Regions from separate parts of the Brachybacterium sp. p3-SID1565 genome, predicted to be linked through region 1. Evidence: predicted binding sites of a transcription regulator. Region 1 holds the regulator's gene; the other holds the start of a gene.

Evidence for each region. The regulator HrcA, encoded in region 1, represses chaperone genes, less so after heat shock. The targets are predictions, from matches to a motif close to TTNGCACTCGNNNNNNNCGAGTGCNAA.
Region 2: the regulator HrcA is predicted to act here: its motif matches at 6,053-6,079, upstream of groES (co-chaperone GroES).

Annotation. Positions count from the first base shown of each region.
Region 1 is NZ_JAMBDS010000014.1:26,944-34,781, forward strand. It holds gene M4D54_RS05285 (16S rRNA (uracil(1498)-N(3))-methyltransferase) at 1-575, opposite strand, end outside; gene dnaJ (molecular chaperone DnaJ) at 578-1,711, opposite strand; gene hrcA (heat-inducible transcriptional repressor HrcA) at 1,785-2,795, opposite strand; gene M4D54_RS05300 (DUF3097 domain-containing protein) at 2,996-3,889, shown strand; gene M4D54_RS05305 (DUF4870 domain-containing protein) at 4,063-4,719, shown strand; gene hemW (radical SAM family heme chaperone HemW) at 4,843-6,021, opposite strand; gene M4D54_RS05315 (MOSC domain-containing protein) at 6,018-6,824, opposite strand; gene lepA (translation elongation factor 4) at 6,833-7,838, opposite strand, start outside.
Region 2 is NZ_JAMBDS010000028.1:370-8,207, reverse strand. It holds gene M4D54_RS08135 (MoaD/ThiS family protein) at 1-151, opposite strand, end outside; gene moaA (GTP 3',8-cyclase MoaA) at 179-1,252, opposite strand; gene glp (gephyrin-like molybdotransferase Glp) at 1,467-2,870, shown strand; partial or broken gene moaC (cyclic pyranopterin monophosphate synthase MoaC) at 2,867-3,361, shown strand; gene M4D54_RS08115 (molybdenum cofactor biosynthesis protein B) at 3,535-4,083, shown strand; gene M4D54_RS08110 (molybdenum cofactor biosynthesis protein MoaE) at 4,257-4,694, shown strand; gene M4D54_RS08105 (metallophosphoesterase) at 4,995-5,867, shown strand; gene groES (co-chaperone GroES) at 6,234-6,530, shown strand; gene groL (chaperonin GroEL) at 6,553-7,838, shown strand, end outside.

The DNA.
Region 1 (7,838 bases):
CTCATCAGGCCCACGGATTCCTGCTCGTGCAGCACCAGCACCAGGGACCCTGCCTCGGTGCATCGGCGCACCTCGTCGACCAGCTGCATGGTGCTCACCGGCTCGTCCACCCTCGGGATACCGGGGCGGCGGCACTGCTTGACCGCTGCTCGGACGGTGTTCTCCCATTTGGCGCGGCCCTTGCGCTGCTTCTCGCCGCGCCACACGGCGACGGACCGCTCGGCCTGCCAGGGCACCACGCGATCCACCCCGAGCTCGGTGGCCGATTCGACGGCCTGCTCGTCGCGTCCTCCGGTGGCCAGGGCCTGCACCAGCGTCAGCCGCGGCGTGCGCCGGGCGGGGGCCGACGGCCCCGCCAGCAGGTGCAGGTCCAGGGCCTCCTTGCGGGCGGCCGTGACCTCGGCGAGCACCTGGCGGCCGGCGGCATCGGTGAGCAGGATCTGCTCCCCTACGCCGAGGCGCGCCACCTTCGCCGCGTGGCGGCCCTCCTCGCCGTCCAGGGTGAGGGCAGCGCCCCTGCCGGCATGCTCCAGCGCGTCGTCGAGGATCAGGAAGGCGGGCGGCGTGGTGGGCATGATCAGAGGTCGCGCAGGCGCTCGCGGAGCTTGGCGAAGGGGCCCTGGCCCTTGCGGCGGGTGGCCTCGTCGCCGCGGATGCGGGCGAACTGCTCGAGCAGGTCACGCTCCTCGTCCGAGAGCGAGGTGGGGATGTCCACGTCCAGCACCACCCGGATGTCGCCGCGGCGCTCGCGCCGCAAGGGGGTGACGCCCAGGCCCTTCAGGGTGATCTCCTCGCCGGGCTGGGCGCCGGGCCGGATGTCCAGCTGCTGCACCCCGTCGAAGGTCTCCAGCGGCACGGTGGCACCGAGCGCGGCGGAGGTCATCGGCACCTCGACGGTGGTGACCAGGTCCTCGCCGTCGCGGTCGAACATGTCGTGATCGGCGACGGTGAGCTCGACGAAGAGGTCTCCAGCCGGCCCGCCGGCCTCACCCACCTCTCCCTCGCCGCGCAGCTGGATCCGGGTGCCGTTCTCCACCCCGGAGGGCACGCGCACGGTGACGGTGCGCTCGGTGGTGACGCGGCCGTGCCCGGAGCACGCGGTGCACGGGGACTCGATGACGTCGCCGTGGCCCTCGCAGGTGGGGCAGGGGGCCATGGTGACCATCTGGCCCAGCAGCGACTGAGCCACGCGCTGCACGTGGCCGGAGCCTCCACAGGCGGTGCAGCGGGTGGGGCTGGTGCCGGGCTCGCAGCACGAGCCGTTGCAGCGCTCGCAGCGACCCGCGGTGCGGAAGCGGATCTCCTTCTCGGTGCCGAACACGACGTCACGCAGCTCGATGCCCACGCGGCGCAGCACGTCGCTGCCGCGGCGCTGGCGCGGGATCGGGCCCTGCCCACGGCCGCCTCGCATCCCGGCGGCACCGGCGAACATGTCGAAGATGTCGTTGAAGTCGAAGCTGGCGCCGCCCCCGGGGAACCCGCCGGGGAAGCCGCCCATGCCGGGGCCTCCGCCCATGTCGTACTGTCGGCGCTTGTCGGCGTGGGAGAGGGTCTCGTACGCCTGGGAGACCTTCTTGAACCGCTCGGCGGCGTCCGGATCGGGGTTGACGTCCGGGTGCAGGGTGCGAGCCAGCTTGCGGTACGCCTTCTTGATCTCCTCGGTGGAGGCGTCACGGGAGACACCGAGCAGGTCGTAGTAATCGTCGTTCACTGTGCGAAGTCCTCAGGAAGGGAGACGGTGGTAGCGGGGGCGCTCGTCCCGGGCTGCGGGACGCGGCGCCGTGTCATTCCAGGTAGCGGGAGACGTAGCGGGCGATGGCCTGCACGGTCGAGATCCCGGTGACGTAGTCCATGCGGGTGGGGCCGAGGATCGCCATGTGCGAGCCCGCACCGTACCCGGCGCCGACCACGGCGGCCTGGGTGAGGGCCTCGGTCTGCAGCTCCGAGCCGATGCGCACCTCGACCGAGCCGGGCTTGGCGTGCATCTCGGTGAACAGGCGCAGCAGCACCAGCTGCTCCTCGAGCACGTCCAGCAGCGGCTCCACATCGCGGGCGAAGTCCTCGGCGGAGCGGGCGATGTTGGCGGTGCCGGCCATCATGATCCTGTCCTCCGCGCGGGAAGCGGCCAGGATGCGCAGCGCCGTGACGACCTCCTCGACACTGGGCCGGTCCGCTGCCGGCTGGGCATCGATCAGCTCCAGCAGCGCCCGTTCGACGTCGGTGACCTCATGGTCGGCGACGGCCCGGTTCAGCTGGTCCCGCAGCCCCTGGTAGAAGGCGTCCTCCCGAGCGGCCAGCAGCGGCACGGTGCGCTGATCCACCCGGCCGGACTCGGTGATCAGCACCACCAGCAGCAGGGAGTCGGCCACCTTCACCAGCTCGACGTGGCGGATCCGCGCCTGCTTGCGGGCCGGGTACTGCACCATCGCCACCTGATGGGTGGTCTGGGCCAGCAGCCGTACGGTGCGCAGCAGCAGCTCCTCGACGTCACCGGCATCCTCCAGGAACGCCTGGATGGCGCGGCGTTCGGGGGCCGACAGCGGCTTCACGGTGGCCACGTGGTCCACGAAGGTGCGGTAGCCCTTGTCCGTGGGGACGCGACCGGCGGAGGTGTGGGGCTGGGTGATCAGCCCCTCCTCCTCGAGCACCGACATGTCGTTGCGCACCGTGGCGGCGGAGACCCCGAGATCGTGCCGGTCCAGCAGGGACTTGGAGCCGACGGGTTCGCGGGTGGAGACGTAGTCCTCGACGATCGCGCCGAGGATCTGCAGCTTCCTGCTGTCCGTTGGTCTCACCTCCTGCAGGGACCTGCTGGTGCCGGGCAGGGCGCTCACGCCCGGCCACCAGGATTAGCACTGGGGGATGTCGAGTGCCAATCCTACGCGCTCACGACCTGTCCTCAGCGAACCGGGCAGGAGGCGTTCGCCACGAGCCGAGACCGCCGCCGTCCGGGACCGATGCGAGACGGTCACCCGGCGTGGCGCCTCGGTGTACGGTGTGCGCCGTGCCCGACCGCTCTTCCCCCTCCTTCGACCGCTACGGCCGCGACGTGCTCTCCTCCGAGCCTCCGCCGCACCACCGCCGCCGTCCCGCCGCCCGCGAGGTTCCCGCCCAGCGGGACCTGGTGGTCGAGGACGCGGCGACCGGGTACACCGGCGCGATCACCCGCGTGGAGAAGGCCGGCGGTGTGCACGTGGTCGAGCTCGAGGACGCACGTGGCCGCCGCCGCGGCTTCCCCCTGGGGCCCGGGTTCATGATCGACGGCAAGCCGGTGGTGCTCACCCTCCCCCAGCGGGCTCCAGCACCCAGCGGCCCCAAGCGCTCCGCGAGCGGCTCGGTGTACGTCGAGGGCGCGAAGGCCAGGACCGCCCGCGCCTCCCGGATCTGGGTCGAGGGCAAGCACGACGCCGAACTGGTGCAGAAGGTGTGGGGTCACGACCTGCGCATCGAAGGAGTCGTCGTCGAGCAGCTCGAGGGCGCCGACAACCTCGTGGAGCGAGTGCAGGCTTTCGGTCCCGGCCCGGGACGCCGGCTCGGTGTGCTGGTGGACCACCTGGTGACCGGCTCCAAGGAGTCCCGGATCGCCGAGCAGGTGATGCGCCTGCCCGGCGCCCCCGGCAACGTGATCGTGCTGGGGCACCCCTACGTGGACGTGTGGCAGGCGGTGCGCCCGGCACGCGTGGGCCTGAAGGCATGGCCGCACGTGCCCCGCGGCACCGACATCAAGGTGGGAACGCTCAAGGCCCTGGGCTGGCCGCACTCCGATCAGGCCGACATCGCCGAGGGCTGGCAGCGCATCCTGGCCACCGTCCGCTCCTACGCCGACGTCGAGCCCACCCTGTCCGGGCGGATCGAGGAGCTCATCGACTGGGTGACCGTCGAGGGGTGAGCACCGCGTGCCCAACGAGGGTGCCCGATGCGCAACCTGCGACCGGGGGCTATCCCCCGCCTGATCGGGAGGCGCGCCGCGGGGCCCAGATCAGGTGCTCTCGGTAGGCTGGGGGCATCCGACCACGACGGCGGCGGCCATCTCGGCTCCCCGTCCTGACGAAGAGGGGACCCATGAACGAGAACTCGCATCCCTACGATCCCTACCGCGATCAGCCCGCGAACCCGGGCCCCGCGGCTGCGTCCGAGGCCGGCGCCGCCCAGCACGGCGCTGGCCACCAGCAGAATGCCGCCTACGGCCAGCAGGGCGCTGGCCATGGTCAGCCGAACGCCGGCTACGGCCAGGCCCAGGGCAGCGCCTACGCCGGGCAGGGCGCCCCGCAGGGAACCCAGACCCTCGATGCTCTGCCCGCAAACGTCAAGGGCGTGTACGAGGGGCCCCTGTCGGGCCAGCCCACCACGGAGTCCGACGCCAAGCTGTGGTCGATGTTCTCGCACCTGGCGGTGCTGCTGGGCCATCTGCTCAGCTGGGGCTTCCTGGGCTGGATCGGCCCGCTGATCATCTTCCTGATGTACAAGGACCGCAACCGGTTCGTGCGCTACAACGCCGCCGAGGCCCTCAACGGTGCGATCGCCGTGGTGATCGCCCAGGTGGTGCTCGGGGTCGTGCTCGGCATCTTTGGGTTCGTCACCCTCGGCCTCGGCTTCGCGGCGTTCCCGCTGGTCGGCATCCCGGCGCTGATCCAGCTGATCTTCGCGATCATCGGTGCGGTCAGGGCCAACCAGGGCGAGTGGTGGAACTACCCGCTGAACATCCGCCTGGTCAAGTGACCTGACCGCAGAGGGCAAGCCCCCGGAGCCGGCCGCGCGTCGTGCTGTCGGGGGCTTCGTCCTGCACGGGGTGCGCACCCGCGGCCCGTACCGGGTGTGGCGGGGAGCCGCTGCGCTGGGGTCTCAGGGCACGAGGTCGCGGATCACCGCGTCGGCCAGGAGCCTGCCGGGTCGCGTGAGCACCGCCCGGCCCGCTGCCAGGGCGTCCGCATCCAGGTGCCCCCGGTCCCGATGCACCTCCAGCATGGGTCGTTGGGCCGGTGGGACCACGTCCACGTCGAGCCCGTCGATGATCCGCAGTTCCAGCATGATGCGCTCCATGCGGCGGGCCTTAGGATCGACCTGTTCGGACTCGGCGACCGGAAGCTCCCCGGCGTTCAGCTTCGCCGCGTAGCGGCTGGGGTGCTTCACGTTCCAGGAGCGCAGGCCGTCGCGATGGCGGTGCGCGCCCGGGCCGATGCCCCACCAGTCCTTGCCCTGCCAGTAGGCGAGGTTGTGTCGCGAGCGGTGCGCGGGGCTGCGCGCGAAGTTGGAGACCTCGTACCAGGACAGGCCGTCGGCTGTGGCGAGGTCGTCGATCAGCTCGTACTTGTCGGCCATGTCATCGCCGTCGGGTGGGGTGATCTCCCCGCGCCGCAGCCGGCGCGCCATCGCCGTGTTCCCCTCGATGATCAGGGAGTATGCGGACAGGTGGTCCACACCGCAGGACAGTGCCGCGCGCACGGAGGTCTCCACATCGGCGAGGGTCTCCCCCGGCGTGCCATAGATCAGGTCCAGGCTGACGGCCAGGCCCGCCTCCCGGGCCCACTGCACCACCTGCGGCACCCGCTCGGGGTCATGGGTGCGGTCCAGGGTGCTGAGCACCGAGCGCACCGCCGACTGCATGCCGAAGGAGACCCGCGTGATGCCGCCCTCGGCGAGCTGGGCCAGGGACTCCGGCGTGACCGAGTCCGGGTTCGCCTCGGTGGTGACCTCCGCACCCGGCGCCAGGGGGATCAGGGAGCGCAGGTGAGCGAGCATCGCGATCAGGTCCCCGGCCGGCAGCAGGGTGGGGGTGCCGCCGCCGAAGAACACGGTGGAGACCTGCTGGTACGGGTACCCGCCTGCCGCATCCGCAGCGAGGGTCAGGTCCATCTCGCGCATCGCGTTGGCGGGGTACTCGCGCTGCGAGCCGCCCCCGCCCAGCTCGGTGGCGGTGTAGGTGTTGAAGTCGCAGTACCCGCACCGCACCGCGCAGAACGGCACGTGGATGTAGACGGACAGGTCCGGGGGCCCGGAGGCAACGGGGGGTGCCGGGGTCACAGTCCCATGCCCAAGCCCAGGCCACGACCGGTGGAGCGAAGACGGTCGGGGAACGCGACGGGCGCCTGATCGGTGCTGCCGGATTCATTGGCATCGCGCTCGAGCACGCGCAGCGCGGCCTGCACCAGGGACTCGTACAGCACGGTGCCGGTCTGCCCGGCCCATGCCAGCAGGTTACGTGCCTGCTCGGCATCCAGGCCGCGGAACGCGTCGCCGATGGTCACGCCGTGCTCGGGGCGGTGCAGCACCTCGATCGCGTCACCGGCGGTGACGTCCCCCTCGGTGAGCACGCGGAAGTAGGCGCCGCAGCGTCCCACCTCGGTGAAGCGCCGGCCGAAGCGACGGTCCCCCATGCGAGCGGTGAAGGTGCCGCACGGGGTGCGGGGGCAGGTGGCCTCGATCTGCGCTGTGCCCACCTGCCAGCGCTCCCCGATCAGGGTCTCGTCGGTGTCGTAGCCGGTGGTCACCAGGTTCTCCCCGAAGAAGCCGTCGGGCAGCTCCTGCTCGCGCTCTGCGGCAAAGGCCTCCCGGGTCTCGCGGGCGTAGGCGTAGACGGCCTTGAAGATGCCGCCGTGGTGCTCACGATCGCCCTGCACATCGCCCAGCACCCCGTGGGTGAGCAGGGTGACGGGATGGTCCACGGGCCGCTTGTCGATGCCGCTCATCAGGCCGCGGTCGGGCACCGGGAACAGCTGGGCGACGGTGCACACGGCGGCGATGCGGGGTGCCCCGGAGGGCTGCGCCGGGGGTCCGGGCGCAGGCTCGGCCGCGGCCGATGCGCTGGGGGCGTGCGCGGGGTCCACGGAACCTCCTACTTCTTCTTGCCGTCCTTGCCGGTGTCCCCGGCGTCGGAGGACAGTGCGGCGATGAAGGCCTCCTGGGGGACCTCGACGGACCCGATGTTCTTCATCCGCTTCTTGCCCTCCTTCTGCTTCTCCAGCAGCTTGCGCTTGCGGGAGATGTCGCCGCCGTAGCACTTGGACAGCACGTCCTTACGCATGGCGCGGATGTTCTCACGGGCGATGATGCGGGAGCCGATGGCGGCCTGGATGGGCACCTCGAACTGCTGGCGCGGAATGAGGTTCTTGAGCTTGCCGGCCATCTCCACGCCGTAGTTGTAGGCCTTGTCGCGGTGCACGACGGCGCTGAAGGCGTCCACCGGGTCGCCCTGCAGCAGCATGTCCACCTTGACCAGGTCGGCGGTCTGCTCCCCGGAGACGTCGTAGTCCAGGGAGGCGTAGCCGCGGGTGCGGGACTTCAGCTGGTCGAAGAAGTCGAACACGATCTCCGCCAGCGGCAGCGTATACCGCAGCTCCACGCGGTCCTCGCTGAGGTAGTCCATGCCGCCCAGGCTGCCGCGCTTGGACTGGCACAGCTCCATGACCACGCCCACGAACTCGCTGGGCACCAGGATGGTGGCCTTGGCGACCGGTTCGCTGATCTCCCGCACCTTGCCCTCGGGGAAGTCCGAGGGGTTCAGCACCTCGACCTGGGTGCCGTCCTCCATGGTCACGTGGTACACCACCGACGGGGCGGTGGAGATCAGGTCCAGGTTGAACTCGCGCTCCAGGCGCTCGCGCACGATCTCCAGGTGCAGCAGCCCCAGGAAGCCCACACGGAAGCCGAAGCCCAGGGCCGTGGAGGTCTCCGGCTCGTAGTTCAGGGCAGCGTCGTTGAGCTTCAGCTTGTCCAGGGCGTCACGCAGCACCGGGTAGTCGGAGCCGTCGATCGGGAACAGCCCGGAGTACACCATCGGCTTGGGGTCCGCGTAGCCGGGCAGCGCTTCGGTGGCCCCGCGCACGGAGGTGGTGACGGTG
Region 2 (7,838 bases), on a different contig from region 1:
CCTCGGCAGCGGATCCGCTGCCGGTCACAGAGGCTTCGGCGGGGGTCGTGGCTTGTGCGGCCTGGGTGTCCTGCGCTGCCTGGGTGTCCTGTGCTATCCGGGTGTCCTGCGCTGCGTGGGTGGCCTGCGAGGGGGTGGTGGGGGTGGTCACGGTCTCCTCCTGGTCGTCGCGGCGGGCTCAGCCGCCGATGGCGCTCATCGGGCGGTCGGGCTGTACGAAGTCTGTGGAGTTCATGCCGTGGCCGGCCTTCTTGCCCCACTGGGCGGCCCGCCAGATCCTGGCGATCTCCTCGTCGCTGCCTCCGCCGCGCAGGGCACCGCGCAGGTCGGTCTCCTCCCGGGAGAACAGGCAGGTGCGCACGCGGCCCTCGGCGGTGAGGCGGGTGCGGCGGCAGTCGGCGCAGAACGGACGGGTCACCGAGGCGATGATGCCCACCTGGCCCCGATGCGCGCCGCTGGAACGGTCGGTGACCTCGTACAGCTCGGCGGGGGCACCGTTGCGGGGCTCCTCGGCGGCGGTGAGCTCGAAGCGGTCGGCCAGGATGCCGTGCACGTCGGCCGCGGTGATCATGGAGGTGCGGTCCCAGATCCGGTCCGCATCCAGCGGCATCTGCTCGATCACCCGCAGCTGCAGGCCGCGGTCCAGGCACCAGTCCAGCAGGTCCGGCAGCTCATGGTCGTTCACCCCGGGCAGCAGCACGGCGTTGACCTTGATCGGGTCCAGGCCCGCTCGGCGCGCACCGTCGATGCCCTCCAGCACCCGGTGCAGCAGGGGGCGGCGGCTCATCCGCTCGAAGGTCTCGGAGACCACGGTGTCCAGGGACACGTTGATCCGGTCCAGACCCGCCGCCTTGAGCTTCGCGGCTCGCACGTCCAGGCCGATCGCATTGGTGGTCAGAGAGATGTTCGGGCGGGGGCGCAGGGCAGCCACCCCGGCGATGATCTCGTCGAGGTCCGGGCGGGTGAGGGGCTCGCCCCCGGTGAAGCGCACCTGGTCGATGCCCAGGTGCTCCACGCCGATGCGCACCAGGCGCACCACCTCATCGACCGAGAGCATCTGGTCCTTGGCCAGGAAGGTGAGCCCCGAGGCGGGCATGCAGTACGTGCAGCGCAGGTTGCAGAAGTCGGTGAGGGACAGGCGCAGGTCCGTGGCCTCGCGACCGAAGCGGTCCACCAGGGCATCGGTGGCCGGGCGGTCGGAGACATCCGGCAGCGACGGCGCGGTCGCGTCGGTGCTGCGCGGCTTGGGCATCCCCAGTCCCACTCGGCGAGGGCTCACGCTGCATCACTCCCATCGGCCCGGCGGGTGATGCCGGGCGTCCGACCAGCATAGGAGGTATCCGGCGCAGGCACACGGATCGGTGCCGTGTGCCATATCAAGCCTCCGCTCCCCGCGCCCGAGCCCCGCGCCGGAGGGCCACCGCGCCATACTGGACTGGAGACCCAGTCACACCGGAGAGGCGGCCATGTCAGCAGGCACACCAGGCTCCCCCGCGGGCACCGCGGGTCGGCAGCGCACCCCTCTGGCCGACCACGTGGCTGATGCCGTCGCCCTGCTGGCCGCCGTGCGCCGCACTGAGCGGATCGCCGTGGGGGCAGGAGCCGTCGGCAGGGTCGCCGCAGCGGACCGCCGGGCGGCGGTCGACGTGCCGGGCCACGACAACTCCCAGATGGACGGATACGCCGTGGCGCTCGCCGACCTGTATGGCCCGACAGGCACCCCCCGTGCGCCGGGGACTCCCGTCACCCTGACTCTGGCGGCCACCATCGCTGCCGGCGATCCGCCTGTGGACCATCGGCCGGGCACGGCGGCCCCCATCATGACCGGCGCGCCCATCCCGCGCGGCGCCGACGCCGTGATCCCGGTGGAGGAGAGCGAGCGCGGCAGGTTCGACCCCGCCGGCGCCACCGGCACCCTCGGCACCCCCGACACTGCCACCGGCACCCCCGACACCGTCACCGGCGCCCCAGCCCGGAGCCCCGCTACCGTCACCCTGCGCCCCGCCGCAACCGAGGCGGGCCGCTACGTGCGTCGCCGCGGCTCGGACACCCACCACGGGGACGTGATCCTGCGCGAGGGGCAGGTGCTCACCCCGGCGCGCCTCGCCCACCTGTCCACCTGCGGCGTGGGCGAGGTGGAGGTGATCGCCCCGGTGCGCACGATCGTCCTGTCCACCGGCAGCGAGGTCGCCGCCCCGTCGGCCGGCGCCGTGCTCGCCGAGGGCGCTACCTTCGACGCCAACGGACCGGGACTGGCCGCCGCCCTCACCGCCGCCGGTGCCGACGTGGTGCATGTCGGCACCGTGCCCGACGACGCACAGGAGCTCCTGGAGGCACTGCGCCGGCTGGTCACCGAGAACGAGGCCGAGCTGATCGTCACCAGCGGCGGGGTGAGCATGGGGGCCTTCGAGGTGGTGCGCCACGCCGCCCAGCACGAGGGCGTCACGCTCACCTTCACCTCCGTGGCGATGCAGCCCGGCGGCCCCCAGGGGATCGGCACCCTGGACCGGGCAGGCTCCGACGGCCTGCCCGCCGCGCGCATCCCGTGGCTGGCCTTCCCCGGCAACCCTGTCTCCGCCCTGCTCAGCTGCGAGCTGATAGCGCGCCCCGCCCTGGGGGCGCCCGCCCGCACCACGCTGCGCCTGCCCGTGCAGCTCGAGAGCGAAGAGACGTCCCCCAAGGCGCTGGCACAGTACCGCCGCGCCCGGGTGATGCCCTCGGGCCACGTGCGACTGGTAGGGGGAGCCTCCTCCCACCTGATCGGAGGCTTCGCCCAGGCTGATGCCCTGGTGCTGGTGCCCGTGGGCACCGGCCATCTGCGCGACGGTGACGTGGTGGAGACCATCCTGCTTCCCGGAGGAGAACGATGACCCAGGATCCCGCGAGCCCGCCCCAGGACCTCTCGCACGTGCGAGCCGACGGCTCCGCCCACATGGTCGACGTGACCGAGAAGGCCACCACGTCCCGTCGGGCCACCGCCCGTGCGATCCTGCGCACCCGCCCCGACGTGGTGGCCCGCATCGCCGACGGCGACCTGCCCAAGGGTGAGGCCCTGCCGGTGGCCCGCATCGCCGGGATCATGGGCGCCAAGCGCACCAGCGACCTGATCCCGCTGTGCCATCCGCTGCCGCTGTCCGGCATCGAGATCGACCTGGAGCCGCGCGAGGACCGGGTGGAGATCACCGCCACCGTGCGTACCAAGGGCGTGACGGGCGTGGAAATGGAGGCCCTGACCGCGGCGTCGATCGCCGCACTGACCGTGTACGACATGATCAAGGCCGTGGACCACCTGGCCGTGATCGAGGAGGTCTTGGTGCTGGCCAAGTCCGGCGGAAAGAGCGGCGACTGGCGCCGGGAGGACCGGTCGGCCCAGCCCGCCGAGCCCCCGGAATCCGCCCAGTCCGCCGGGCTCCCGGAATCCGCCCAGCCCGCCGAGCCCCCGGAATCCGTCCAGTCCGCTGAGCACACCCGGCCCGTTGAGCCCGTGGTGCCCGCCGAACCCGCGGAGCCCGCGACCGACGAGGAGAAGACCCGATGAAGCAGATGCCCGCTCGGCGCACCGACGCCGACTGCACAGCCCGCGACGAGGATGCCCCCGCCCCCGCCCTCACCGGCACCGCCCGTGTGGTGATCGCCTCCACCCGAGCCTCCGACGGCACCTACGAGGACCGCACCGGCCCGCTGCTGGTGCAGTGGCTGCAGGGGCGCGGCCTGGACGAGGTCACCAAGGTGCTGGTACCGGATGGCCCCGAGGTGGGAGAAGCGCTCGCCGCAGCCGTCGCCGACGGCGTGGACGTGATCATCAGCTCCGGCGGCACCGGGATCAGCCCCACCGACGTCACCCCCGAGCAGACCGCCCCGCTGATCGAGAGGGAGATGCCCGGTGTGCTCGAGGCGGTGCGCCGCATCGGCTCGCAGAAGTCCCCGGCCGCCGTGCTCAGTCGAGGCCTGGCCGGCATGGCCGGCCGCAGCTTCGTGGTGAACCTGCCCGGCTCCCGTGGCGGGGTCAAGGACGGCATCGCCGTGCTGGACCCGATCCTCGACCACCTGCTGGAGCAGCGCGATGGCGGAGGCCACGAATGATGGCATCGGACCCGGCTGCACCGTCGGATCCGGACCCGGCTGCACCGTCGGATCCGGACCCGGCTGCACCGTCGGATCCGGACCCGGCCGCGCCGTCGGCAGCGGATCCCGGGCCTGGGCCCACGCCCTTCGGAGCCGACCCCGGTCAGCTGCGCGTGCCGGAGGACCCTCCCATGGGCCCCGCCCCTGATCGGGTGCGCCACGCACAGGTCACCGAGCAGCCCGTGTCCGTCACCGCGCTCGCCCGCGCGGTGGCCGATCCGCGCTGCGGCGCCGTGGTCACCTTCGACGGCGTGGTCCGCGACCACGACGGCGGCAAGGGCGTGGATCGCCTGGAGTACTCCGGGCACCCCGGCGCGGGCGAGGTGATCGTCGAGGTGGCACGTGAGATCGCCGAGCGCTACCCCGACACGGTGATCGCCCTCGCCCACCGCGTGGGGCCGCTCGCGATCGGTGAGACCGCACTGGGCTGCGCGGTCGCGGCCCCGCACCGCAAGCAGGCCTTCGCCGCCTGCGACGACCTGGTGGACACGGTCAAGCAGCGCTTGCCGATCTGGAAGCACCAGCACTTCGCTGACGGCACCGATGAATGGGTGGGCGCCCTGGGATGACGGGGGGATCAGAGATCAGGTCGACGCCACCGGGCTTCGCATGGACCCAGGACCACGACTACCTGTGGGGTCGCGGCCGGGCAGTTCCTGCTCGCCCTCGGCGTGCGGGAGGAGGCCGTCCGTCCCCCCGGTCGGCTGCGACCGATCTACGTGCGCTGGAAGGCGCTGGAGGAGGCGCTCCAGCGACTGGACCGTGAGGGCATTCCCACCGAGATCCTCGGCGCGAACAGGCACCGCGCACGACCCACCGACTGTGCCGATGTCACCTGCTGGCAACCTGCGGTCGCTACTCTCGACGCCATGCGCATCCTGCACCTGAGCGACACCCACCTGTACGGCGATCCCACCGCTCGTCACTACGGGCGGATCGACACCGCGGCCGCCCTGCGCGGCGTGCTGAACCGCCTGGCGGGCCTTGAGGGCGTGGACCTGGTGGTGCACAGCGGGGACGCCTCCGAGGATGGCACGGTGGAGAGCTACCGCAGGCTGCACGCCCTGCTGGACCCCTTCGCCGCAACTCTCGGTGCGCCCCTGGTGGTCGCGATGGGCAACCACGACGTTCCCGCCGCCTACGCCCAGGTGGCAGGCCCCGGGGACCACGACCCCCGCTACCAGGACCGCGTGATCACCACGGTCGGCGGAGCCCGGGCGGTGGTGCTGGACTCGAGTGTCCCCGGTGCCGGCTACGGCCACCTGGATCCAGCCCAGCTCGAGTGGCTGCGCAGCGTTCTGGCTGAGCCCTCCGTGGGTGGAACGGTGCTGGTGGTGCACCATCCCCCGCTGACGGCCGCCACCCGGATGCTGCGCGCCCTCGACCTCGACGGGGTGGACGAGCTGGCCGAGGTGCTCGTCGGCACCGATGTGCGGGCGATCCTCTCGGGGCATTACCACCACGAGATGACCGGGCAGCTCGCCGGGATCCCCGTGCACGTGACCCCGGGCATCACCAACGTGGTGGATCCGGTGGCGGCGGGGGATCACGAGAGGTCCCTGGCCCTGTCCGGTGCGAGCATCCTCCAGATCGACGCGAACGGGACGGCCCCGGGGATCATCACCTCCCTGTGGCCCAACGCCGGGGACACCGGAGGGGACACCGCCGGCGACGTGCGGGTGCCGGTCTATGACTTCGGACCCGAGAACGTGCAGGCGATCATCGACGCCGCCGGGCGCTGAGAGCCGTCGACCACGTCGCCGCCCGCAGCCGGAGCGGCGACCGCACTGCCGGCCACACGCCCGGCGCCGCCGAGCTCCATCACCCGGTGCATGCCCGCGCGGGTGAAGGGGAGGATCTCGGTTCGTTGTCGCTGCCTTCACAAAAAGGGGGTGACCTGGTGCGCAGGAGGGAGTCGGGGGAGTCGTTAGCACTCATCTTGCATGAGTGCCAGCGTAGTTCTAGAGTTGCCCTCGTTGGCAGTCGACGGCACAGAGTGCCAGAAGCTGCCAGAGGGATCCTTCCCGGTCGGCACCGCGACGACGATCAGTATCGGGATCCCGCACCCCGAACTCACAGAGTCATCTCTTCATGAAGGAGTGAGCCGCATGTCGGTCTCCATCAAGCCCCTCGAGGACCGTGTCGTCATCAAGCCGCTCGAGGCGGAGCAGACCACCGCTTCCGGCCTGGTCATCCCGGACACCGCGAAGGAGAAGCCCCAGGAGGGCGAGGTCGTCGCCGTCGGCGAGGGCCGCTTCGACGAGCAGGGCAAGCGCATCCCGGTCGACGTCAAGGTGGGCGACAAGGTCGTCTTCTCCAAGTACGGCGGCACCGAGCTGAAGTACGGCGACCAGGAGTACCTGGTGCTGGGCTCGCGCGACATCCTCGCGATCATCGAGAACTGAACGGACTGAGGTCTAGATCCACATGGCGAAAGAGATCATCTACGACGAGCAGGCTCGTCGCGCCCTGGAGCGCGGAGTCGACAAGCTCGCCAACACCGTCCGCGTGACGCTGGGGCCCAAGGGCCGCAACGTCGTGCTGGACAAGAAGTGGGGCGCCCCCACGATCACCAACGACGGCGTGACCATCGCCCGTGAGATCGAGCTCGAGGATCCCTACGAGAACCTCGGTGCCCAGCTCACCAAGGAGGTCGCCACCAAGACCAACGACGTGGCGGGCGACGGCACCACCACCGCCACCGTGCTGGCCCAGGCGCTGGTCCACGAGGGCCTGCGCAACGTGGCCTCGGGTGCGGCTCCGGCCTCGCTCAAGCGCGGCATGGAGAAGGCCGTGGAGGCCATCTCCTCCAAGCTCGGCGAGATCGCCATCGAGGTCGACGGCAAGGAGCAGATCGCGAACGTTGCGGCCGTCTCCAGCCAGGACCGCGAGATCGGTGAGCTGCTGGCCGAGGCCTTCGACAAGGTCGGCAAGGACGGCGTCATCACGGTGGAGGAGTCCTCCACCACCGCGATGGAGCTCGAGTTCACCGAGGGCATGCAGTTCGACAAGGGCTTCATCTCCCCGCACTTCGTCACCGACGCCGACCGTCAGGAGGTCGTGCTCGAGGACGCCCAGGTGCTGCTGCACCAGGGCAAGATCTCGGCCGTGGCCGACATCCTGCCGCTGCTGGAGAAGGTCGTCGAGGGCGGCAAGCCGCTGTTCGTGATCGCTGAGGACGTCGACGGCGAAGCCCTGTCCACGCTGGTCGTCAACAAGATCCGCGGCACCTTCAAGGGCGCCGCCGTGAAGGCCCCCGCCTTCGGCGACCGCCGCAAGGCGATGCTGCAGGACATCGCGGTGCTCACCGGTGCCCAGGTCGTCACCTCCGATCTGGGGCTGGACCTGAAGACCGTCGGCACCGAGGTGCTCGGCCACGCCGGCCGCGTGGTGGTCACCAAGGACACCACCACCATCGTGGGCGGTGCCGGTGACGAGCAGGCCGTGGCCGATCGCGTCGCGCAGATCCGCGCCGAGATCGCGAACACCGACTCCGACTGGGACCGCGAGAAGCTCCAGGAGCGCCTCGCCAAGCTCGCCGGCGGCGTGTCCGTCATCAAGGTGGGCGCCCACACCGAGGTCGAGCTCAAGGAGAAGAAGATGCGCATCGAGGACGCGGTCTCCGCGACTCGTGCGGCCATCGAGGAGGGCATCGTGGCCGGTGGCGGCAGCGCCATCGTCCAGGCGGCCTCCGCTCTCGAGGGCGACCTGGG